Regions from separate parts of the Sorangium sp. So ce176 genome, predicted to be linked through region 3. Evidence: predicted binding sites of a transcription regulator. Region 3 holds the regulator's gene; each other region holds the start of a gene.
What was found. Region 3 encodes HrcA, which represses chaperone genes, less so after heat shock. Its sites were predicted from a motif close to GNTAGCACTCNCCNNNGGNGAGTGCTANC; they were not measured.

Region 1 (7,924 bases), 4.0 Mb from region 3:
GGGGGCCCGCCGAGCGCGCCGGGCTCCGCAAGGGCGACGAGGTGCTCGAGATCGCGGGGCGGGCCGTGCGGAGCCTGACCGTCGCCCAGATCCGGGGCGCGCTCGACGCCGTGCCGCGCACAGGGCTCGTGCTCCTGGTCAAGCACGCCACGGGCGCGACCGAGCGGCTCCGGGTCCACGCCGGGCCCATCTACCCGCTGTTCGAGCGCTTCGGCGCCGTCGAGTGAGGGGCCGGCGCGCCGTGAAGATCCCGCCGTTCGGGCTCACGACCCGGGAGATCCGCGAAGAGCTCGCGCCCCTGCGGAACGACTTCTCGGTCGCGGTGTGCCGCGCGAAGAACCCGTTCAACATCGGGGCCATCATCCGCGTCGCCCACTCGTTCCTGGTCCGGGAGATCTTCCTGATCGGGACCGAGCCTTATTACGAGCGCGCCTCGATGGGCATGCAGAAGTACGAGACAATCATCGAGTGCCCCGACGAGGCAGCCTTCCTGGAGGCGGCGCGCGGCCGCCCGCTTATCGGCGTGGAGCGCGACCACGCGCGGCGGACCCTCTGGGAAGCGCCGCTGCCGCACGGGCTCGTCTTCCTCTTCGGCAGCGAGGACGACGGGCTGCCGCAGGCGCTGCTCGACGCCTGCGAGGACGTGATCGCGATCCCCATGTACGGGATCAACCACTCGTACCCGGTGGCGATCGCGGCGGGCATGACGATGTGCGAGTGGGCGCGGCGGCGCGACCCGCGCGGCGGCGGGATCCGCGAGGGCGGGTGAGCCGCGCCGCCGCGGGCCGCCTGCCGGCGGACGCGGCGTCGCTACTCGCGGAAGCGCTCGAAGACGAGCAGCTCGCCGAGGAAATCGTGATCGAGCGTCCCGGCAGCGCGCATCCCGAGCTTCTCGATCACCCGGAGCGACGCGCGGTGCCAGGCCGGCGTGGTGGCGATCACGCGCCTGACGGCTGCCTGCTGCAGCGCCCAGTGCAGGACGGCGCGCGACCCCTCGGTCGCGTAGCCCTGCCCCTGGGACTTGCCCTCGACGCCGTAGCCGATCTCCACCGTCCCCGTGGCGTCGGGCCGGCCGTTCAGCACCACGCTGCCGACGACGACGCGCGCCGCCTGGCCGCGCGTCACCATCAGCCGCGTCCCCCACAGGAAGGCCTCGGGATCGTCGCGCAGCCGGTCGAGCGGCGAGCTGAAGGCGCGCTCGACGAGCGCGCGCCCAGGCCACGCGTCGGGGAAGTGCGCGCCGGACAGGGCCTCGGCTTCCAGGCGATCTCCGCGGATGACCGCCTCGAGCAGGGGCAGCGAGACCGGGGTGAGATCTAGGCGCTCGGTAGTCAGGGTGCTCATCGCGAACCTGCGGCGATCAGATCACGCGTCGCGGCCTGCCGGAAGTCGAAATGGCGAAGGGCCGACTTCCCCGGGAGGAAGTCGGCCCTCGCCGGCCAGGCTTATCTGCCTGGGCCGCGATCAGAAGTCGTGGCCGTGACCCGCGTGGGCCCCGCCGGCCGACGCCTTCTCCTCCTTCGGCCGCTCGGCGATGAGCGCCTCCGTGGTGAGCATCAGGCTGGCGACGCTGGCCGCGTTCTGGAGCGCCGACCGGACGACCTTGACCGGATCGATGACGCCCATCTCGAGCAGGTTGCCGTAGGTGCCCGAGGCCGCGTTGTAGCCGTACGAGTCCTTGCCCTCGCGCACCTTCTGCACGACGATCGAGCCCTCTTCCCCGGCGTTGGCCGAGATCTGGCGGAGGGGCTCCTCGATGGCGCGGCGGATGATGTTCACGCCGAACCGCTGCTCGTCGTTGACCTGGATCTTCTCGAGCGCGCTCTGCGCACGGATGAGCGCGACGCCGCCGCCCGGGACGATGCCCTCCTCGACGGCCGCGCGGGTCGCGTGGAGCGCGTCCTCGACGCGGGCCTTCTTCTCCTTCATCTCGGTCTCGGTCGCAGCGCCGACCTTGACCACCGCGACGCCGCCCACGAGCTTCGCGAGCCGCTCCTGGAGCTTCTCGCGGTCGTAGTCGCTCGTCGTGTTCTCGATCTGCGCGCGGATCTCCTGCTGCCGGGCCTTGATCTTGTCCTTCTTGCCCTGGCCGCCGACGATCGTCGTGTTGTCCTTGTCGATGATCACCGTCTTGGCGCGGCCGAGATCGCTGATCGTGACGTTCTCGAGCTTGAGGCCGAGCTCCTCCGCGATCACCTGGCCGTCCGTCAGGGTCGCGATGTCCTTCAGCATCTCCTTGCGGCGATCGCCGAAGCCCGGCGCCTTCACGGCCGCGCAGTGCAGCGTGCCGCGGAGCTTGTTCACGACGAGCGTCGCGAGCGCCTCGCCCTCGACGTCCTCGGCGATGATGAGGAGCTGCTTCTGGCTCTTGGCGATCGCCTCGAGCACGGGGAGCAGGTCCTTCATGTTGGAGATCTTCTTCTCCGAGATGAGGATGTAGCAGTCCTCGAGGTTCGCCTTCATCGCCTCGGGATCGGTCACGAAGTACGGCGAGAGGTAGCCGCGGTCGAACTGCATGCCCTCGACCACGTCGAGCGTCGTGTCGGCGCTCTTCGCCTCCTCGACCGTGATCACGCCCTCCTTGCCGACCTTCTCCATCGCGTCGGCGAGGAGCTTGCCGATCGTCTCGTCGCCGTTCGCGCTGATCGTGCCGACCTGCGCGATCTCCTTCGCGTCCTTGGTCTGCTTGGCCGAGCTGTGGAGGTGCCCCACGATCGCCTCGACCGCCTTGTCGATGCCGCGCTTGATCTCCATCGGGTTGTGGCCCGCCGCGACGAGCTTGGAGCCCTCGCGGTAGATCGCCTGCGCGAGCACGGTCGCGGTGGTCGTCCCGTCGCCGGCGATGTCGCTCGTCTTCGAGGCGACCTCGCGGACCATCTGGGCGCCCATGTTCTCGAAGCGGTTCTCGAGCTCGATCTCCTTGGCGACGGTCACGCCGTCCTTGGTGACCGTCGGGGAGCCGAAGCTCTTCTCGATGACAACGTTGCGCCCCTTCGGGCCGAGCGTGACCTTCACCGCGTCGGCGAGGGCGTTGACGCCCGCGAGGATCATGCTGCGGGCGGACTCGTTGTAGATGATTTCTTTGGCTGCCATGGTGTCTCTCCTAAGTTCCTGCTGTCGCCCGCGTCACTTCTCGATCACGCCGAGGATGTCGTCCTCGCGGAGGATGAGGTGCTCCTCGCCGTCGATCTTGACCTCGGTGCCCGAGTACTTGCCGAAGAGGACGCGATCGCCCTCCTTGACGTCGAGCTTCCGCACGGTACCGTCCTCGCCGACCTTGCCGTTGCCGACGGCGACGACCGTGCCTTCGATCGGCTTCTCCTTGGCCGTGTCAGGGATGTAGAGACCTCCCTTGGTCTTCTCTTCTTCCTTCACGCGCTGAACGATCACGCGGTCCTGGAGCGGTCGAATCTTCATCTTGCGAATCCTCCGGGGACGAGCGCCGCGTCCCTCGAGACGGCAGGACCCGCGGCCTGAGCGGCAGCGAGGTCCCGTACGTTTGCAGCCTGGGCACTTTGCTAGCACTCGCTTCCGACGAGTGCTAGCGGGCGGCGCGCAAGATAGTCACCCCCCGGAGGGTGTCAAGCGCGGCTCCGCCCGGTACTTCGCGCGTTAGCAGCCAGGCGCTGGGGTGGCTGTAAGTCCCGGAGATCGCAAGAGAAGTGCGGGGCGTGAGGCTGGGCTCGGCGCGGTCCGTCGGCTAGAGTGACCGTATGAGGGCGGAAATGCGGCAGCACAGCGACGCGACGTCCTCACGGTCTCCGGCCCGATGGAGGCCGACAGGACGTGTCTGGTTGACCTGAGCGCGCGGTAGCCCGGGCTACGTCGGTATCCAGGGCACCCGCGCAAGTGAGGTGCCCCCGTGAGCCAAGCGATCTCTGTGTCCCCGAGCATGACCCGCTATTTCCAGGAGGTTGTGGACGAGGCGCTCCGAGTTCGGAACGTCGCCGCGACCGAGGCGGCCTCGAGTTACCTCGTCGGTCTGCTTTGTGCTTTCGCTCACCCGGACGAGCACGCCGAGTCTGCCTTCAACCAGCCCCTGACCTTTCTGCTGCGCGACGCCCTGGAGGCCTCCGGGGCCGAGCGTTTCCGGCGGCTGCGCAACCTCGGTGACGGCGTGCTCTACGCGGTCGGCTTCTTCGGCGGCCATATCGAGCTCAAGGGGGTAGACCGCGGCTATGTGGTCGGGGTCGGCTCGACCGCCTACCACCATGCCGCCGCTATGCTGCGCCTCAACGCGGGCGTCGGCCAGGGCCCCGATGTTCTTTCGGAGATGGCGGAGAAGTTCGAGCGCTTCGCGGCCGTCCTGAACGACGTGGCCGACGGTACGCTCGCGTCCGGCGCCCGGGACGAGCGCTCGGTGCTCCGGCTGTACGAGCGCTGGGTCCGCACCGGCTCCAGCCGCCTCGCCGAGGAGCTGGGGGCGCGCGGGCTCGTGCCGAGCCGCGGGACTGGCGGGCTCAACTGATGCTAGGCGCGACCTTCACCGCCCGGATCCAGCAGCACCTCGCGTGGACCTACGCGCTCGATGACGCGCCCGCCGTCGACGACTTCATCCGGCCGACGGACGGCGGCGCCCGCGAGGCGCTGCTGATCCGGCACGCGGACGGGGACATCGAGGTGGCCCTGCACCTGCCCCGCCGCGCGATCTCGCGGGGCGGAGCGGGGACGTTCGACGAGATCTGCCAGATCGTCGAGGGGGTGAGCCATTTCCTCTATGTGGCCGAGCGGGCGCGCCGGGAGCTCCCGGCGACCCAGCTCGAGCTCGAGCTCCAGGCCGAGGTCGACAAGTACGTGCTGCTCGTCCACGGCGGCCTGGCCGAAAAGGTCGAGCTCCCGGGCCCGCCGCTCGGGCATCGCGGCGAGGGTGCTCCGCCCGGGCCGCGGCGCTTCGAGCCCGAGCGCGCCGCGCGGATCCGCGCTCGCCTCTTCGAGCGGGTGACCTTCATGGACCCCCCCGGCACGGAGACCGGTGACCGCTACCGGATCGCGAACGACCTGGCGGCGCGCTTCGCTGGCCGGCTCGAGGTCGAGTTTGCTCGCCGCGGTCGGCACGCCGAGCTGCTCGCTGCGCTGCGGCGCTTCTACGCGGCGGGGCAGACGGAGAAGATCGCCCTCGCGCGCGCCGCGTGACCGCGTCGAAGGCGCTCGGCGTCGCCGTCCGGGGGCGCGGGGCGGCGCCGAGCGCGCGCCGCGGCCGCGCGGGCTCGACGCGCGGCGTGAGGATCGTTCCCTCTTGACCGGTTCGCGCGCACGTACTCTCATCCGCATCTACGATGCCTTCCGCGAGCATGAAGCCGCCGCCCCGCGTGCTGGTGGCTGAAGACGAACCGGCGATGTTGAGCCTTGTTGCGCGTCATCTGAGGAGCCTCGGCTTCGCCGTGATCGAGGCCTCCGAGGGCGACGCCGCCTGGGACCTCGCGCGCGAGCACACGCCGGATCTGGTGATCCTGGACGTGATGATGCCCGGCATGAGCGGCTGGGAGATCTGCAAGCGGCTGAAGGGCGACACGTCCGACGGTCGGCCCTTCGCGAACACCGGCGTCATCATGCTCACCGGGATCGGTGAGAACCTGAACGAGATGACGTCGCCGCTCTTCGCGGCGGACGCCTGGCTGAACAAGCCGTTCGACTTCGGGGAGCTCGACGCGCGCGTGCGCGAGACGCTCGCGCGTTACGCCAAGGCGCTGCCCGGATCGAACGGCAGCAACGCCCAGGCGAGCGGCGAAGGCGAGGAGCACGAAGAGCCCGTGTCAGCGCCGGCGCCGCGCGCGCAGCAAACGTCGGGGGCGAACGGCGCCGCGACTGACAAGGCGGCCGCGAAGAAGGCGGCGCCCAGGAAGACCGCGGCGAAGAAGACGGCTGCGGCGAAGAAGGCGGCGCCCAAGAAGGCCGCGGCGAAGAAGGCGGCTGCGGCGAAGAAGGCGGCGCCCAAGAAGGCCGCGGCGAAGAAGGCGGCGCCCAAGAAGGCCGCGGCGAAGAAGGCGGCGCCCAAGAAGGCCGCGGCGAAGAAGTCGGCCGCGAAGCCGGGGGCGGCGAAGAAGACGGCTGCCTCGCAGAAATCGTCTGCAAAGCCGGGCGCGGCGAAAAGGCCGGCCGCCACCAAGGCAGCACCCAAGAAGAAGACGGCGAAGTGATCCAACCCGGGGCCCGCGCTGCGCGCGGCGCTCGGTCACGTTGTTCTCACGCCACGCACGCGCTCGGCCGCCAGGCCGAGTAGGGAGAGGGACGCCGCCCGGACAGACCTCGGGCGAGGGCCCTCACGCGCCGGTCGTCATCGCGCACCGATGCCGCCTGTCCGCCGACGTCGAAGCTACCCTGCGCGGGAATTGTCGGGGTTTGCCGCGCGTCATGCCTCGCGCGCCGCGCGCCGCGTCTCCCAGGAACTTTCGGGCGCGTGACCCGTCAGCGGGTACAATGCTGCGACGTTTCCACTTCGAGGGCCCCCGCGGGGGGCGTCCGGAGCGCTGAGCACCGTGAGCGACTCTCGCACGAAGCACCTGGACCGCATCCGCAGCGCCGCGCTCGCTGTCGAGCTGAGGCTCCGGTTCAGACGCGCGCTCCGCGCCCTGCCGAGCGCGCTGACCATCGCGCTGGCGATCGCCGCCGGCACGCTCGCGGCCCACAAGGCGCTTCCTGCGCACCTGGGCGAGCAGCGCGCGCGGCAGCTCCTCCTCGGCGCCGGGCTGCTCGTTCTTGCCACCCTCGTCGTCGCCATGCTGCGCCGGCTGCCTCCGCGCGCGGGGACGATGGCGCTCGACCGGCACCATGGCCTCCACGACCGGCTCACGAACGCCCTCGCCTTCGACGCGCTGCCGGCCGCGCAGCGGACCCCGCTCATGGAGGCGGCGATCGACGACGCCTGCGAGCGCGCCGCAGGGCTGCGCCCCGCCGGCGCCGCGCCGCTGGCCGTCCCGCGCGAGCTCCTGGCCTCGGCCGCTGTCGGCCTCGGCGTGCTCGCGGTGGCGCTGCTCGAGGTGCGGACCCCGCGCAAGACGGCGCCCGTCGCGCAGACAATCGACGCGCTCGCCATGTCGCCCGATGACATCGAGCTCTTCAAGGACGCGGCGAGGGCGCTCGACCGGCCGGACCAGAGCCCGGAGATGAAGTCCGCGGTCGAGCGGTTCAACCAGCTCATCGAGGACATCGCCAACAAACGCCTCGATCGGACCGAGGCGTTCCGCCGCATGGAGGCGCTCGAGCGCGAGCTCCTCAAGGGGGCCGAGGCCGACCTGAAGGCGCTCGAGGAAGCGCTGAAGGAGACCGGGCTCGACCTCAAGAAGAGCGACCTGGCGAAGGGCGTCGGCGAGTCTCTCGAGAAGAAGGACCTCGAGAAGGCGAAGAAGGACCTGAAGGAGCTCGCCGAGAGGCTCCGCGACAAGAAGCAGAAGTTCGACAAGGCCGAGATCGAGCGGCTGCGCAAGGCGCTCGCCGAGGCAGCCTCACGCCGCAAGGAGGCCCTCGCCGCGATCAACGAGAAGCGGGCCGAGGTGCGCGAGCAGCTCCTCAAGCAGAAGCAGAAGGCCTCCACGAGCGACCAGCGGAAGCCCGAGGAGGAGCGGCTGCTCAAGAAGAAGGAGCGCGAGCTGGAGCGGCTCGACCGCGACGCCGAGCAGAAGGAGCGGACCGGACGTCAGCTCGACCGCCTCGACCGGGAGCTCGCCAAGGCCGCCGAGGATCTGATGCGGGATCTCGGGATGTCGGCGGACGATCTCGATCAGGCCGCCGAGGACATCAACCGGATGCAGCAAGAGGAGATGTCCGAGCAGGAGAAGGAAGAGCTGCGCCAGAGGCTCGAGGAGCTGCGGGAGCTCGTGCGCCAGCAGGGGCAGGGCGGCAAGCAGCGGATGGCCAGGATGCTCCGCTTCGGCAAGCGCGCCCGCGGAAGCCAGGGCGGCGGCGAAGAGCAGCAGGGGCAGGGTCA
Region 2 (7,924 bases), 3.5 Mb from region 3:
CGACCTTGGCCGGGTCGATGACCCCGCCCGCGAGCAGGTCCTCGTACGTGTCCGTCGCGGCGTTGTAGCCGAACGTGGGCGCGCCCGACCGGACCTTCTCCACGACCACCGTCCCGTCGACGCCAGCGTTGTGGGCGATCTGACGGACCGGCGCCTCGACGGCGCGGCGCACGAGCCGCACGCCGGCGTCGCGCTCGTCGTTGAACTTGAGCCCGTCGAGCGTGGCGGCCGCCCGGAGCAGGGCCACGCCGCCGCCGACAACGATGCCCTCCTCGACGGCGGCGCGGGTCGCGTGCAGCGCGTCCTCGACGCGCGCCTTCTTCTCCTTCATCTCCGTCTCGGTCGCCGCGCCGACCTTCACCACCGCGACGCCGCCGGCGAGCTTCGCGAGCCGCTCCTGGAGCTTCTCGCGATCGTAGTCGCTGGTCGTGTCCGCGATCTGCTTGCGGATCGCCTCGATGCGGCCCTTGATGGCGGTCTTGTCGCCCTGGCCGTCGATGATGACGGTGTTGTCCTTGTCGATCTCGACCCGCTTGGCGGTCCCGAGGTCGCGCACGGTGGCGCTCTCGAGCTTCTGCCCGAGGTCCTCCATGAACGGGGTCGCGCCGGTGAGGATGGCGATGTCCTTCAGCATCTCCTTGCGGCGATCGCCGAAGCCGGGCGCCTTCACGGCGGCCACCTTGATGGTGCCGCGCAGCTTGTTCACGACGAGCGTGGCGAGCGCCTCCCCCTCGATGTCCTCGGAGAGGATGAGCAGCTCGCGCCCCTGCTTCACCACCTGCTCGAGCAGCGGCAGGAGGTCGGCCATCGCGGAGATCTTCTTCTCGTGGACGAGGATGAGCGGGTTCGTGAGCACCGCCGTCATCTTCTCGGCGTCGGTCACGAAGTAGGGCGAGAGGTAGCCGCGGTCGAACTGCATGCCGTCGACGGTCTCGAGCTCCGTCGTCATGCGCTTGTTCTCCTCGACCGTGATCACGCCCTCCTTGCCGACCTTCTCCATGGCGTCGGCGAGGATCGCGCCGATCTCCTTGTCGCCGTTGGCGCTGACCGTGGCGACCTGGGCGATCTGGTCCTTGTCCTTGGTGGGCTTGGCGGCCTGCTGCACCGCCTCGATGACCTTCGCGACCGCCGCGTCGATGCCGCGCTTCAGGTCCATCGGGTTGTGGCCGGCCTCGACGAGCTTGAGGCCCTCGCCGAAGAGCGCCTGCGCCAGCACCGTCGCCGTCGTCGTGCCGTCGCCCGCCTTGTCGCTCGTCTTCGAGGCGACCTCGCGCACCATCTGGGCGCCCATGTTCTCGAGCTTGCCGACGAGCTCGACCTCCTTCGCCACCGTGACGCCGTCCTTCGTGACGACCGGCGCGCCCCAGCTCTTCTCGATGACGACGTTCCGGCCCTTGGGCCCGAGGGTCACCTTGACCGCATCGGCGAGCGTGTTCACGCCCTTCAGGATCGCGGCGCGGGCGCCGCGGCTAAAAACGATCTGCTTCGCAGCCATCTCTCAATCCCCTCGCGGCCGCGCGGCCGCATCTGCAACGCTTGGGTTCGGTTGCCTGGATCCGGATCACGTCGCGGCGGAGGCGGACTCGGTGACGGCGAGCACGTCGTCCTCGCGGAGGAGCACGTGCTCCTCACCGTCGAGCTTCACCTCGGTGCCGCTGTACTTGCCGAACAGCACCTTGTCGCCGACCTTCACCTCGAGCGGGCGAACCTTGCCGTCCTTCAGGACCTTGCCGTTGCCCACGGCGACGACGCGCCCCTCGATCGGCTTCTCCTTCGCGGCGTCGGGGATGATGATGCCCCCCTTGGTCTTCGTCTCGCTCTCGACACGCTTGACGACAATCCGATCTTGCAGCGGCCTGATTCTCATGATGGCTCCTCGTCCTCGGCTGGTTGACTGACCATCGGCCTCGCCGGAGGTCCCGCTCGCCCCCACCGCCGGGGCATTCCGCCCACACGACGAGAGCTAAGTACCCGGGATCACAGTTGCTTGGCACTCTCCCAGGCCGGTGGCTAAAACCGCGCCGAAAGTAAATCAGGCTCCCGGCGCGTCAAGGGCGCACGGCAGACAGCCGCGACTTTTCGGCCGACGCAGCGCCCGGACGGGGAAAGGAAAATTTCTGTAGAAAGCGGGAAGCAAGGCGCCACGGGGTGGCGCGGGCGGCGGCCAGGCGGGGTATCTCGGGGATGGACGGACCCGGCGCCGAGGCGGGCCGGCGCGCGCCCGGGTGGAATCCAGCGGGGTGGCGTTCGACGAACAGGCGCGAAATGCAGCCGATTTCCGGCCCGAGGAACTTTCGTCGCCGGCTCCGATTTTCATCGCTTGACATACCGGGCAGCCCGAGTAGATTCCGCGGCCCGTGGCGCTGATGCAGAGCGCTCACCCCTTGGGGGATCGTCTAACGGCAGGACGCAAGATTCTGGCTCTTGCTATCAAGGTTCGAATCCTTGTCCCCCAGCCAGGCCGATCAGCTCTGCTGTAGGCCTTCTCGACAGAACAAGGTCCCATCGTCTAGCGGTTAGGACATCGGCCTCTCACGCCGGTAACGCGGGTTCGATTCCCGCTGGGATCGCCACTCTGGCTTTTCTTTCCCTGTCAGCCCTCGCGCTGTCGTCGTTCGAACGTTCCGGACGACGCCTCCAGGCTGGCCTCCTCGGCACAGCAGCTCACCGGGTCGCCCCTTCGCGCCGGTAGAGACGCTGGCTGCCCCGTCAGCGACGAGCCGTACGACAAGCTCGCGTTCGCCCGGTCGGTGGTGGGCGACATGCCCCGATGAAGTACGGCTTCGTCGAGGTGGCGCGCGACGGCTACCACGACGGGCGCGCGCTCGACAGCATCCGCCGCGCCTCGCGGGCGAGACGCCGGCGCTGTCGTCGATCGGCCAGCTGCGCAGATCGGCCGCCCGCGACGGGATCTCCGGCGCGCGGCGCCACGGCGTCGCTCCGCGATCGGCCGCCGATTTCTTGGGCATCCGCGGCGGTCGGCGCAGAGTCGCGGCCGGAGGCACCCCGATGAAGCAACAGATGACGCCGAGCGATGTCCCTCAAGATGCCGTGGAGCGCTGCCTGGTGAGGGCGATGCAGGGGAGCGGCGCGCGCGCCGTGGCCCTCGCCGGCGAGGAGGGCCTGCTCCTCGCCGGGGCGCGCGGCGCTGGCGGCGCGGGGAGCGACGACGAGCTCGCGCTGCTCGCCGCGCTGGGCGCCGGCTGCGCCGACAAGATCGCCGGGTACGCCGAGCTCGACGAGTTCGTCGACGCCGTGGCCGGCGGGGACGACTTCTACGCGACGCGGCTCACTGTGTGCGACCGGACGCTCTACCTCGCCTCGATCGGCGCGCGCGTGCCGCAGCAGAAGAAGATCGCCGCGGAGCTCGGCAGGATCCTCGCGCCCGTGCTGTCAGCCTGACCCGCGGCGCGCCTCGGCCGGGCGCCGGGGCCGGTCCGACGGGCCCGCCGAGGCGAGGAGGAACCCCTCGGCCCTGTGCGGGGCGAGGCCGCAGCGCGCGTTCATGCGCTTCGCGATCTCGTCGCCGGCCCTGACGAGCGCGTAGAACCACCGGATCCCGAAGCGCTCGTGCCCCTCCCGGAGCGCCGCGGCCTGGAGCGGCGCCCCGAGCCCGCGGCCGCGGTACTCGTCGCGCAGGCAGGTGCAGATCGGCATGCCGGTCCAGGAAGGCGCCTCGCCCACGTCGGGGATCCAGAGCGGCGGGGCGCCCAGCAGCCCGAGCTGCGAGAGCGCCTCGCGCCCGCCCTCGGCAGGCTCGGGCCGCGTCAGGACCCACAGGGTCGTGCAGCCGACAAGCGCGCCGCGGCCGTCGCGCAGCGCGAGGGTCAACGAGCGCCCCCCGCCGCCGCGCAGGGCCCACCCCGGGAGCGGCGCGTGGCCGCTCTCGGCCTGGAGCTCCTGGATCGCGCGGATCGCGTCGTCGTCGTCGTCCGGCGACACCCTGGACAGGTGGAGGCCCGCCGGGAACGAGCGGAACCGGCCGAGGCCCTGCACGGCGGCCCACACCTCGCCGGCCGGGGCGCCCATCACGGAGAGCCCGTCATCGACGGAGAGCCCCGCCTGGCGCAGCGACGCGGCGAGCGCCGGGAGGTCCGGCCGGGGGGCGTGCAGGAGCACGCGCTCGAAGCAGCGCACCAGCGCCTCGCGCCGGTCCGGAGGCGTCCTCTGGGCGTGCAGCAGCAGGAGCGAGCGACCGTCGGTGGTCATGCTGTCCTGCTCCGCGATCCAGCCGCGCGCGGCGTACAGGATCCGCTGAACCCGGTAATCCGCAGCCTCGCCGAAGCAGCCAGGTCCGTCCGCCGGAGCGGGGCGGCGCTGCTGCGGGGCGTCGTCGCGATCGAGGTCGAAGGCAAGCATCATGGCGGCATTCCTCCTGTCGAGAGGGAACGGCGGCTTCGACAAAAGCCGCCACCCGGCGCGGGGCGCCCGCGCGCTGCGCCCGGGCGAGCCCCTGCCGCGCCGCCCAGGGCCGCCGGCGAGACGGCCCGAGGCGGCGGTGCGTGGATGCGGGAGAGCTCCGCTCAACCAGCGGCTGCTCGGCCCGCGTGACGAGACTTCAACTTATCCCTGCTGCGCTGCCGCGCAAGCGACGACATGCCATGATCCGGGCGGTGGACAGACGGGGTCATTCGCGCTCACGTTTACTTGCAAGCATCCGTAATTGTTTCATAAAATAAACCAATACCGGCCCTCGACGACAGGGCACCTCGCCGCCCGCCGGGGCCGGGATGTGGACATAGAACGTCCTAGCCCGGGGCGACGCGTGGCGCGGCGCATGGCGCGCGTGCCCCCCGCGCGCGGGGGCGGACCGGCGAGGCGCTCTGGACGGTGAGCTCGCTCGCTGTGAGCCGCGGTGGTTGAGGACGATCGCGCGCCCTGGTAGGTTGGCGTCCAGTATTGCGCGATGACCACCGCACTTGTCACTGAACCCGACAGCGCCGCGCCCCCGCTGCCACGCCCGTTCCTCAAGTGGGCCGGCGGCAAGGGCCAGCTCCTCCGGCAGTTCCAGCCGCTGCTGCCCGCGTCCTACGGGCGCTACTTCGAGCCGTTCGTTGGGGGAGCAGCGCTGTTCTTCTGCCTGCAGCCGAAGCGCGCCGCCCTGACGGACGTCAACGCCGAGCTCATCGACTGCTACCGCGCGGTGCGCGATCGGGTCGAGGACGTCATCGCCGCGCTGGGCAGCCATGCCTACGACCAGGCGCACTATTACAGGGTTCGCGATCTCGACCCGACGACGCTCTCGCTGCCGGAGCGCGCCGCGCGGACCATCTTCCTGAACCGGACGGGCTTCAACGGGCTGTACCGGGTCAACAGCGCCGGCCGCTTCAACGTGCCTTTCGGTCGCTACGTGAACCCGTCGATCTGCAACCCGCCCCAGCTCCGGGCCTGCTCGGCGGCGCTCCAGGCCGTCGAGCTCGAGGTCCGCGACTTCGAGCGCGTGCTCGACCACGCCGAGGAGGGCGACTTCGTCTACCTGGACCCGCCGTACTCGCCCGTCTCGTCGACGGCGAACTTCACGTCCTACAGCGCGGGCGGCTTCAGCTTCCGCGACCAGGAGCGCCTCGCGGCCCTGTTCGCGGCGCTCGACGAGCGAGGCGTCAAGGTGATGCTCTCGAACTCCGATGTTCCGGAGATCCCGCCGCTCTACAAGCGGTTCAAGATCGACAGGGTCGCGGCGCTCCGGAGCATCAACGCGAAGAGCGACGCCCGCGGCCGCGTGGGAGAGATCGTGATCCGGAATTACGGGGGCAAGCGAGGCCGGAAGGCCGCGCTGGCGGACAGGGCGGGCTGAGCCCGGCGCGCGCCCCTCAGTCGATGGTCTTCGACTCGTGCTTCTCGGGATCGGGGGCCACGCACTCCTCGGCGTGCGCCATGGCCACCTCGATCTCCTCGTGGATCTCGCGCGCGGTGATCTTCTTTCCCGACGGATCGACGGCCTCCCACACGAAGCCGCGTTGCTCGCCGGGACGCTCGGGGATCCATCGGACCCGCAAGGTCCAGCCGCGCATCTCGGCCTGATAACCGCCTTCCTCGTGATCGCGCTGCCATGCGGAGACGGTGGGGTGCTTCAGCATCGCAGGGTCTCCTGATCAGCAGGTCGCGAGGACAAAAGAACTGTTCCCGAATGGCCGCGCTCCCCCCCCGAGCAACGCCGCCGTCCGGGAACACGGGGAAGATAGCAGGCGCCTGGCGCCGGGCGATCAGGCAGGCGTGTGTTCCTCATGAGGATGCACCTTACTCCAGTCCCAGCGCGCGCCGAAAGGTCCTCGCTGCTCCGCTGGGCTGTCGGCAAGAGCAGCATGAACAGCACTGGCGTCATCGCGCGGACGGGCGGCGCCGTCGGCGCAGCCCCCATGCTACGAAGTCCTCATGGGGGCAGAGATCCTGGTTTTTTTCGGGCTCGGGCTCGTCGCTTATCTCCTGATCGCCCCCCTCGTGGCGTTCGTGTTCGCCGTCCGGGCCAACCGGCGCAATGAGGATCTGCTGCTGCAGATCCACGCCCTCGAGCGCCGCGTGGCCGAGCTCTCCGGGCAGCGCGGACGAGCCGGGCTGATCGCGCCGACGCAGGGCCCGCGCAGCGCGAGCGCCCCGGGGCCGGAGCAAGCCGCCCAGGCCGCGGTCACGCCCACGGCGGTCGCGCCGGCGGCCATCGCGCCAGCGGCGGTCGCGCCTTCCATGGCCGCCGTCGAGGCTGCAGGCGCGGCTCCCGCGATCGCCGCCGACGCCTCGGGCGCCATGCCCGCGGTGGCCACAGGCGCCGCAGGCGCGCCTCCGGAGATCGCGTTTCCGGCGGCCGACGGCCCCGCCGTTGCGCTGACGACGGCCGCGCCAGCGGCGCTGGCCGCCGGCGAGGACGGCGCGCTCCCGGCGGCAGCGCCGGCCGCGTTCGCCGCCCCCACGGGACCTCGCCCGGCGGGGACGCTCCACGACGGCGCCCTTGGCGCCGGCGGCACCGCGCACCGCGGCGCCCCGGAGGGACCCTCCATCGAGGAGACGCTCGGCCTCACGTGGCTCACGCGCGCAGGCGCGGCCACCTTCCTGCTCGGCGCGCTCTTCTTCTTCAAGTACGCCTCGGACAACGCCTGGATCGGGCCCACCGGGCGCGTCGCGATCGGCGCGGCGACGGGCGCCGCGCTGCTCGCGATCGCCGAGGCGATCCGCGGGAGAACGCAGCGTCGCTTCGTCCACGCGCTCCTCGGCCTCGGGCTCGCTGTGCTCGTCACGTCGGTGTGGGCGAGCGCGGTGCTGTACGAGCTCATCCCGTTCTCCGCCGCGTTCGCGGCGGAGACGGTGCTGCTCCTGCTCGGCGCCGCGCTCGCGCTCCGCCACCGCGGCGAGGCGATCCTCGTGCTCTCGCTGGTCGCCGGCTTCCTCAACCCCGTCGTGCTGTCGACGGGGCAGGACCGGCCGCTCCTGCTGTTCGGCTACCTGCTGCTCATGACGAGCGTCGTCCACGCGGTGGCGGCGAAGCTCGGCTTCCGCGTCGCGCCCTGGCTCGCGCTCGCTGGCCACGCGGCGCTGTTCTCGGGCTGGTACGACCGGTACTTCGACGCGAGCGCCGCGCCGGCCCTCGGCGACGCGGGCGCGGCCCCCTGGCCCGACCAGCCGGTCGAGGCGCTCTCGGGACCGTACCTCCCGCTCGCCGCGCGCGCGGTGCCCCTCGCGTTCGTCGCGCTCGCCGCGTCGCAGGGCGTCCTGCGCGCGCTGTGGGCGCGCCGCGCGCTCGGCCGGAGCGCCGCCGCCGCCGCGGGCGCGGCCCCGCCCGGCGGCCCCGCGCCGGCCGGCGCCGTCCCCGCCGCCGCGCCCGCGGACGCCGTCGCGCTCGGCGTCGCGGCGCTCGTGCTCGCGCACGCCGGCGCTGGCTCGCTGCTGCTCGACGCCCCGCGCGCGCTCGGCGCCGCCGCGATCGCGATCGCGCTCG
Region 3 (7,924 bases):
TGATGCTGACCTCGAGCAGCACCGTCGACAGCCTCTGCGAGCTCCTCGGCGAGGGCGCCGCGGCGCAGCTCGACCGGGTGCTCCTTGCGAGCATCGGGCCGATCACCACCGCGACAGCCGAGAAACGGGGGCTCCGCATCGGCGTGACCGCCGAAGTGAGCACCACGGCGGGTCTCCTGGACGCGCTGGATCGATACTTCGCTGGGCTCCAGGCTGCCCCTGCAAGCGCCGGCCGGTGACGTGCTGGTCGCGCGATGTGCGGCCAGCGCCCACGGCAGAAAAGAAAAGAGCGTCGCAGCGGACCTGGGGGGGGAAGGTCTCCGCCGCGACGCTCGGGCTCCCTTGAGCACGAGGCGTGCCTGCGCCTTCCCCTAGTAAATCCAGTTACTTAAGGGGCATCAACAGGAGATTCCTTTCGCTCCTGCGCGTTCATGGCGACAGTCATGCTAGGAATTTCCTTACGCAGCGATACGACATTGCGCGCACAACAGCGCTCCCCGGGCCCGAGCAGACGTACAGGGCCACAGCCGGACAGCGCCTGTGGGCCGAGCTCCTTCAGGAGCCGCTCTGTCACTCGAACGTTGCGCGAACGACGAGAAACTTGTTGTTGAGCTCGAGAGAAGTGAGCTTCTCGAAGAAGCGAGGATTCCCGAGCTCGTTCGAGAGCGAGCTGGTGCGCCCGTGCTCGGTGACGAAGTAGAAGGTCTTCACACCCTTCTTCTTCTGTTCATTGATGTAGTCCTGGAACTTCTTTCCGCTCGACACGAAGACCGGCAGATGGTTGCCGGCATAGAAGTTCTCGCCCTTCCAGTTCATCTGGTAGGCGACGAGCGGCCCAGGGATCTCCTGGCGCGCGCGCATGTAGGCGAGCAAGGTCTCGCGCTGCCCCCAGTGCGGCGACGTCCGCACGAAGTAGACGTCGAGCCCCCACGCCGTGAACACGACGGCGAGCGAGAGCAGCGCATAGAGGACGTGACGGCGAAAGCGCGCGACCATCAGCAGCAGACACAGGACCGCCGCGGCGACGGTGAACGCCCACAGGGTCGCGGAGAAGTCGAGCGACTGCGGCCAGGGACGCTTGTAGTTGTACGTGAACAGGTGCAGCAGCCTGGCCTGGCTCGGCTGCCCCTCGCGGGCCATCGCGAGGTCACGCCCGACGAAGAAGACCAGGATCGCAGCGCCGATCGCGACCGCGCCGAGCATCGCGCGCTCGTAGACGACCACCGCGCTGGAGCGCGCCGACGGCGGCGTCGACGAGGCGTCGCTCCAGCCACGCGCGAGCCGGCGCGCGCCGCCCTCAAGGCGCAGCATGTCGTCGAGCAGGATCCCGGTGAGCATCGCCGCCGGCGGCACGGCCGGCAGGATGTAGTGGTGGAACTTCGTCAGCATCAGCGAGAAGAGCGCGAAGCCGAAGATGAACCACATCGCCAGGAACACCGAGGCGTCGCTCTGGCGGACGTCGGCCGAGCCCGGCCCGCCGGAGGCTCCCCCGTCCCCTGCCGCTGCCCCCTCGCGCCGCCTGAGCCACCACACGAGCGAGGCGGGCACGAGCCCCGTCCACGGGAACGTCGCGTAGCCGAGCTGCCACACGTAGTAGCGGAAGCTCACGTCGTCGCCCTCGTTGGTGTCGTGCACGTGCGTGAACGCGCGCTTGAACATGTCGTGGAACAGCAGCCTGTCGGTGAACGGCTGCCCGTGCCGCGCGTACATCGCGACGAACCAGGGCAACGCCACGCACGCGAGCACGAGCAGCCCGACGGGGATCTCCATCTTGAGCAGGTCGCGATACCGCCGCGAGACGACGACGTAGCCGAGCGCGCAGAGCACCGGGAGGCCGAAGCCCGCCGGCCCCTTGGCCATCGTGGACAGGGCGGCGAAGAACCACGCCGACAGGAAGAGGAGCCGCTGGACGCGCCGCTCGCCCCAGCTCGCGTACAGGACGATGCCGAGCGTCTGCGCCCAGATGAGCGCCTGGAGCGCGGGCTGCAGGCCGGGGAGCACGGGCAGCACCGACCGGCAGGCCTCGTTGCCGGGGAGCCCGCAGTTGCCAGGGGAGCCCGAGCTGAAGACGTCGCCGTGGAGGCGCACGCCGAACGGCGCCGGCTGGATCTCGACGTGCCGCGAGAGCAGGTAGAGGATCTGCGGCAGCGCGCAGGCGATGATCGCGCCGAGCACGAGGTGGTAGCCGGAGAGGCCTACCTTGAGCACGCCGAGGTCGACCTCGTAGACGCGCGCCTCGCGCGCCTCGTCGGTGTGGATGCCGAGCAGGAGGAGCGCCATCGCCGCGGCCATCGTCGCGACGAAGGGCATGTCCGTCATGGTCTGGTGCGAGACCAGGAACCACTGCGGCATCGTCGCGAGGACGACCCCCGCGAGCAGCCCCGCGCGGCGGCTGAAGATCGTCGCGATGGCCTTGTAGAGGAGGTAAATGGCGATGAGCGTCAGCGCGAAGACGGGCAGCCTGACCGCCCACTCGGGCCACGGCACGCGCCCCTCGGCGACCGCCGAGAGCATCTCCCCCGATCGGTAGCGGACGCCGAAGGCCGCCATGGCGAGCGCCTGCATCCAGAAGTCGAGCACCGGCTTCGACCAGAACCAGCCGTCCTGCGCCCACCAGAGCGAGATCCAGTCGTTCCGCGCGAGGATCTCGCGCGCGACCTCGCCGTAGTGCGTCTCCCACGGATCGATGAGCGAGTGGCTCCCGAGCATGGGCAGGTAGAGCAGCGTGACGAGGGCGACGAGCCAGAAGCCATGCCGCCGGAGCAGGGGGCGCGGCGCGCCCGCCTCATCGAGGCGACCGGGGCCGAGGCGCTCGCCGATCCGGAAGGCGCCGGCCACCGCCGTGAGGAACGCGGCAGGGATCGCGACCGCGGGGACCGCCAGCGAGATCAGCGCGGGCGCGCCGTCCCGCGAGAGGGAGAGCGGCGAGAAGTAGCCCGCCACGCTGAGCGTGATCAGCGCGAGGAACGCGGCGAGCCCGCCCCCGAGCAGCGCGAGCGGGCCGAGGAGATCGCGGATCCCGACGCGCGCGGCGACGCGCTCGGGCGGATCGTCGAACGTGCCGAGCAGATCGAGCAGGCCGAGCGTCGCGACGCCGACCCCGAGCGCGCCGAGCGGGACCCCCCAGCGAAACCGGGGCGCGAGCGCCATCACGACGAACGCGACGAGGGAGCCCGCGGCGAGCGCGGCAGCGCCGCGCCAGCGGAGCGGGTTGCCCAGGGGAACGAGGCGCTCCTCGCCGGCGTCGGGATCGACGTCGTCCGTGCCGGCTCCGCCGTCGTCCTCCGCCGCCTCGCCCTCCGGAGAAGGAGCGCGCGGCGGAGCTGCGACGCGCGGCTCGGCGGCGCCGGAGCTCTCCACGCCGCCTGCGGCCGGCTCGTCGCCCGCGGTCATGTCGTCACGGGCGTCCGCGGTCGCGCCGCTGCTCTTGTCGTGCGTGTCGTTCATGGCTGCGCCGGACGCGGAACGAGGCGCGGGCCTGGCGTAGCAACTCTACGTCCCCGGGCAAAGCAGCGGCCGCATGCTCGCGCGCGACAGACCGCCGCGAGCGCCGGTGGGGCGAGGCCATGCCCGGCGCGAGATCTCCGCGGGGGCTCGCGCGGCTCGACGTGTGATCGATGGGCTCGTGGGAGCAAGCAACGCGCGGCGCAGGCTGGTACGCCGCGCGCGGCTCGCACACCTCGCCGGGGACCGCCCCGCGCGTGGGAGGCTCGCCGACGACAGCGGCCGCGCGGCCGCAGCGCGCGGCTACTTCGTCAGGCGCGCGATCTCTTCCTTGATGATCGTCTCGGCGAGGACCGGCACGACCTCCCAGACGACGCGCTCCACGACCTCGCGGGACAGCGCCATCACGGCCTCCACCTGATCGGCGGAGAGGCCGAGGCCCTCGAGCTTGCCCGCCATCTGGCCGTTGACCTGCGCGGAGGCGGAGGCCGCGACCGCTGCGCCGGACGCCGTCTTCGGCACGCCGGAGACAGGCGTCGGCGAGAAGGCCATCGTCGTCTGCGGCAGGCCCGACGGCGCGCCGCCCGGCGCCGCCGCCTTGACCGAGGCCTGCGCCGGCGCGGCGCTGGTGGTGGCCGGCGCGTTCGGCGTGTAGATGAGCGTCTTCGCGCGCTGGAGCGGGCTCGTGGCGGCGCCGGCGGGCTGCGCCGCAGCGGGCTGCGCGGCGGCCGCAGGCTGCGCGGCGGCAGCGGGAGAGCGCGCGGGCGCGGACGCCGCCGCAGCAGCAGCGGGAGCCGCAGCAGCAGCCGCGGCCGGCTTCGCCTCGCCGCGCGACGCCAGCAGCTTCTTGACCTTGTCGATCATCTGCTGCGTGTCGAACGGCTTGTCCATGTGGTCGTCGGCTTGCGCGCTCGAGCCCTTCGCAGGGTCGAACGGGTTCTGCTTGGACGACAGGATCAGGACGGGCGTCGCCGGGGATGCCTGCTTGATCGCCTTGCACAGCTCGTAGCCGTTCTTCGGCTCGAGCGTGACGTCGGCGATCACCAGGTCGGGTTTATCGCTCTTGAGCTTCTGCAGCGCAGCGTCGGCGCTGCTCGCCGTCACGACGCGGAAATCCTGACCCGCAAAGGTGATTTCGAGCACTTTGCGCATGGTCACGCTGTCGTCTACGGCGAGAAGGGTGCTGGCCACGAACGGGTCTCCTCTCAGATGGCGAGAAAGCGATGACGGCTCTGGATATCTTCGGCTCCGGTCGCGCGATGTGTCAACATTCGCGGTGTAATTCGCCCCGCGGCCCCGCGGATGAGCGTTTTTTCGCGCTGGTAGAGCCCGGCCCCACGCTGGTGGCGGGGCCGAGGCGCCCCCTCACGAGCCTCTCATGCGCCCGCCCCGACCCGCCCTTCCCCTGCCCCAGGATGACGCCGACCCGACCGCCGCCGACCCGACCGCGGCGGTTCGACCCCCACAGGACGGCCGCTGGACGGTCCCGGCAGCGCTGGACAGGCGGCCGCTCGACGGCGCGATCCGGGCGCTCGCCTCGGTCTCGTGGTCCGACGCGCGCCGGCTGATCGAGACCGGCAAGGTGCTCGTCGGGAACGCCGTGGCGATGAGCGCCCGGCGCCGGGTGCTCAGCGGGGAGCGGATCGAGGTCCGCCTGAGCGCGCCGCGGCCCGAGACAGTGCGCCGGCGCAGGCTCGAGGGCGAGCTCGTGGTCTACGCGGACGCGAGCGTCGTCGTGGTGAACAAGCCCGCCGGGGTGATCACCATCCCGTACGGCGACGAGGACCCCGCGGAGCAGGCCGCGACGCTCGACGCGCTGGTGCGGGAGGTGCTGGCCCGGCGCGACCGCCTGCGCGGGCGGGCGCCGCTCGGCGTTGTGCAGCGCCTCGACAAGGGCACGAGCGGGCTGCTCGTCTTCGCGCGAACGCTCGCCGCGAAGAAGCACCTCGCGCAGCAGCTCCGCGTCCGCTCGATGCACCGGCAGTACCTCGCGCTCGCGCACGGCGCGGTCCCGCGCGGCACCCACCGCACCTACCTCATCGAGGACCGCGGGGACGGGCTGCGCGGCTCCGCGAGGGGAGGCCGGCGCGAGGGCCAGCTCGCGGTGACGCACGTGGAGCCGATCGAGACGCTCCGGGGGACGGACGAGGCCGGGGCCGCGGGCGTGACGCTGGTCGCCTGCCGCCTCGAGACGGGGCGCACGCACCAGATCCGCATCCACCTCGCGGAGGCCGGGCACCCGCTCGTCGGCGAGGCGGTCTACGTGCGCGACTACCGCGGGCCGAAGATCCCCGCCCCGCGGTTGATGCTCCACGCGGCCGAGCTCGGCTTCAGCCACCCGTCCGACGACCGGCCGATGCGGTTCCAGGCGCCGCCGCCCGCCGACTTCGACGAGGTGCTCGAGCGGCTCCGCCAGCCACGGCAGAAGGCCGCTACTTGACCTTGCCGCGCGCCTCGCTCATCGCCGCGGCGGTGGCGTCGACGAGCGGCATCACCTTCGCGTAGTCCATCCGCGTCGGGCCGAGCACGCCCACGGTCCCGGCCACGCGCCCGTTCTCCATGTACGGCGCGGCGACGAGGCTGAGCTGGCCTCCGCCCAGATCGCCCGCCTCGCTGCCGACGAAGACGGTGACCTCGCCCGCGCCGGCGGCGAGGGTCCGCTCGAGCAGATCGACGAGCTCCTCGCGCTCCTCGAGCGCCTTCATCAGCTTCTTGAGCCGGTCGACGTCGGCGTACTCCGGCAGGTCGATGAGGCGGTTCTGCCCCTCGATGACGACCTCGCTCCGCCGCGTCATGTCGGCCGTCGCCTTGCTGCCGAGCTCGAAGGCGCGGCGCCTCAGCGCGTCGATCTGGAGGCGCTCGTCCGCGAGGCGGCGGGCGAAGAGATCCCGGATCTCGCCCAGCGTGCGCCCCTCGATGACGTCGGAGAGCAGGTTGTGGATCCGGGTGAGCTCCCCCTCGTTGATCGCCCCATCGACCGAAATGAAGCGGTTCTCGACCGAGCCGTCGGCGAAGACGAGCACGGCGAGGAGCTGCCCGGGCTTCGTCGGGATGAAGCGAAGCTGGGCGAGGGCGCGGATCTCCGCCCGCGGCGCCGCGACGACCGCCGCGGCGCCGGACAGCTCCGAGAGGTAGCGCCCCGTCTCGCGGAGCGGGTCGCTCGCCACCGTGTAGATCTCGGTGAACCGGGCGGTGAGCTCGGCCTGCTGCTCGGGGGAGAGCGACCGGAGCTCGACGAGCGCGTCGATGAACAACCGGAGCGCGCGATCGGTCGGGATGCGCCCCGCGGAGGTGTGCGGCTGGTGGAGGTAGCCGGCCTCCTCGAGATCCGCGAGCACGTTGCGGATCGAGGCAGCCGAGAGATCGAGCCCGTACTTGCGCGCGAGCGTCCTGCTGCCCACGGGGTCACCCGTCGCGATGAACTCGGTGACCGCGGCGAAAAGGATCTTTCGAGCGCGATTGGAGAGATCTCCCATGTCAACTGCGTGCGGCGCGTGCGCGCGCCGCGGCGGCTACCTGGACCAGCGGCTGCCCGGACCGGAAAGCCATGCGGACCGGGCCATCGCTCCCATACGTCAAGACGCGCGGGCGGGCGCTGGGCCCACGAATGCGCATGCCGCCTATTTTGAGGCGATCGCGCGGCCCGGTCAAATAGCGCGGTAGGATGGGCGCGGCCGACGCGCCGGAGGCCGCGATTCCCGCGGTTCCGGTGATCCCTGGTCGTCCGGGGTTCGCCCGGTGAACCTGGGCTTCCCCGGGAGCGCGACGCGCGGCGACACCAACCCCAGCAACGATGCCGTCCGCACGCCACGCCGCCATCGCCTGTGCGCTCGCCCTCGCGCTCGGCCCGCTCACGACCTTGCCGACCGCGCAGGGCAAGCCGAAGGTGAAGTTCCATCAGGACTGGGCCAGGCACCCGTCGGCGCGCTACGCCGCGCTGAGCGCGGAGCAGTGCCGGGAGGCGCTCGCGCGGCGGAAGATCGCGTTCGAGCCGGTGCGGCGCGCGCCGGGCGTGCTCGCGCCGGTGCGGCTGACGCAGGGGGTCGGCGGCGTCCTTTACCGGACGGCGGTGCCGGCCCACCGGCGCGCGGACAACCCGAACGACGTCTTCGACTGCCGCCTCGCGCTCGCGCTCTCGGACTTCAGCCGGATCCTGCGCGTGCACGACGTCACCGAGGTGCTGATGTACTCGGCGTGGCGGCCTCCGTCGGCGATGTGGCCCGAGGGCAAGCTGGCGACGAGGCACCCCGGCGGGCTCGCCATCGACGCCTACAGGTTCATCAAGCGGCGCGTCGGCGACGCGCTCGCGGAGGAGTGGCTCGACGTCGAGCGCGACTTCATCGGCAGGCGCGGCGCGCCGGTGTGCGGCGAGGGCGCGGGGAAGCCGGCGAGCCGCGGCCCGGCCGTCAAGGGGACGCGCGGCCTGCCACCGGACGCGGCGGCGCGCGAGCTGCGATCCATCGTGTGCGAGGCCGCGGAC

Region 1: groES (co-chaperone GroES) is a predicted target of HrcA. The motif match lies at 3,518-3,546, and genes of this name have one in related genera.
Region 2: groES (co-chaperone GroES) is a predicted target of HrcA. The motif match lies at 1,987-2,015, and genes of this name have one in related genera.

The regions. Positions count from the first base shown of each region.
Region 1 is NZ_CP150371.1:8,112,695-8,120,618, reverse strand. It holds gene WMF42_RS30490 (PDZ domain-containing protein) at 1-227, shown strand, start outside; gene WMF42_RS30485 (TrmH family RNA methyltransferase) at 242-769, shown strand; gene WMF42_RS30480 (GNAT family N-acetyltransferase) at 811-1,344, opposite strand; gene groL (chaperonin GroEL) at 1,465-3,093, opposite strand; gene groES (co-chaperone GroES) at 3,127-3,417, opposite strand; gene WMF42_RS30465 (hypothetical protein) at 3,863-4,468, shown strand; gene WMF42_RS30460 (hypothetical protein) at 4,468-5,133, shown strand; gene WMF42_RS30455 (response regulator transcription factor) at 5,277-6,137, shown strand; gene WMF42_RS30450 (hypothetical protein) at 6,477-7,924, shown strand, end outside.
Region 2 is NZ_CP150371.1:3,540,062-3,547,985, reverse strand. It holds gene groL (chaperonin GroEL) at 1-1,495, opposite strand, end outside; gene groES (co-chaperone GroES) at 1,562-1,867, opposite strand; tRNA gene WMF42_RS13485 (tRNA-Gln) at 2,386-2,459, shown strand; tRNA gene WMF42_RS13480 (tRNA-Glu) at 2,499-2,573, shown strand; gene WMF42_RS13475 (hypothetical protein) at 3,010-3,402, shown strand; gene WMF42_RS13470 (N-acetyltransferase) at 3,394-4,362, opposite strand; gene WMF42_RS13465 (DNA adenine methylase) at 4,907-5,794, shown strand; gene WMF42_RS13460 (hypothetical protein) at 5,811-6,077, opposite strand; gene WMF42_RS13455 (DUF2339 domain-containing protein) at 6,373-7,924, shown strand, end outside.
Region 3 is NZ_CP150371.1:14,149-22,072, reverse strand. It holds gene cobA (uroporphyrinogen-III C-methyltransferase) at 1-239, shown strand, start outside; gene WMF42_RS00065 (ArnT family glycosyltransferase) at 571-3,447, opposite strand; gene WMF42_RS00060 (response regulator transcription factor) at 3,748-4,635, opposite strand; gene WMF42_RS00055 (pseudouridine synthase) at 4,823-5,884, shown strand; gene hrcA (heat-inducible transcriptional repressor HrcA) at 5,877-6,920, opposite strand; gene WMF42_RS00045 (extensin family protein) at 7,238-7,924, shown strand, end outside.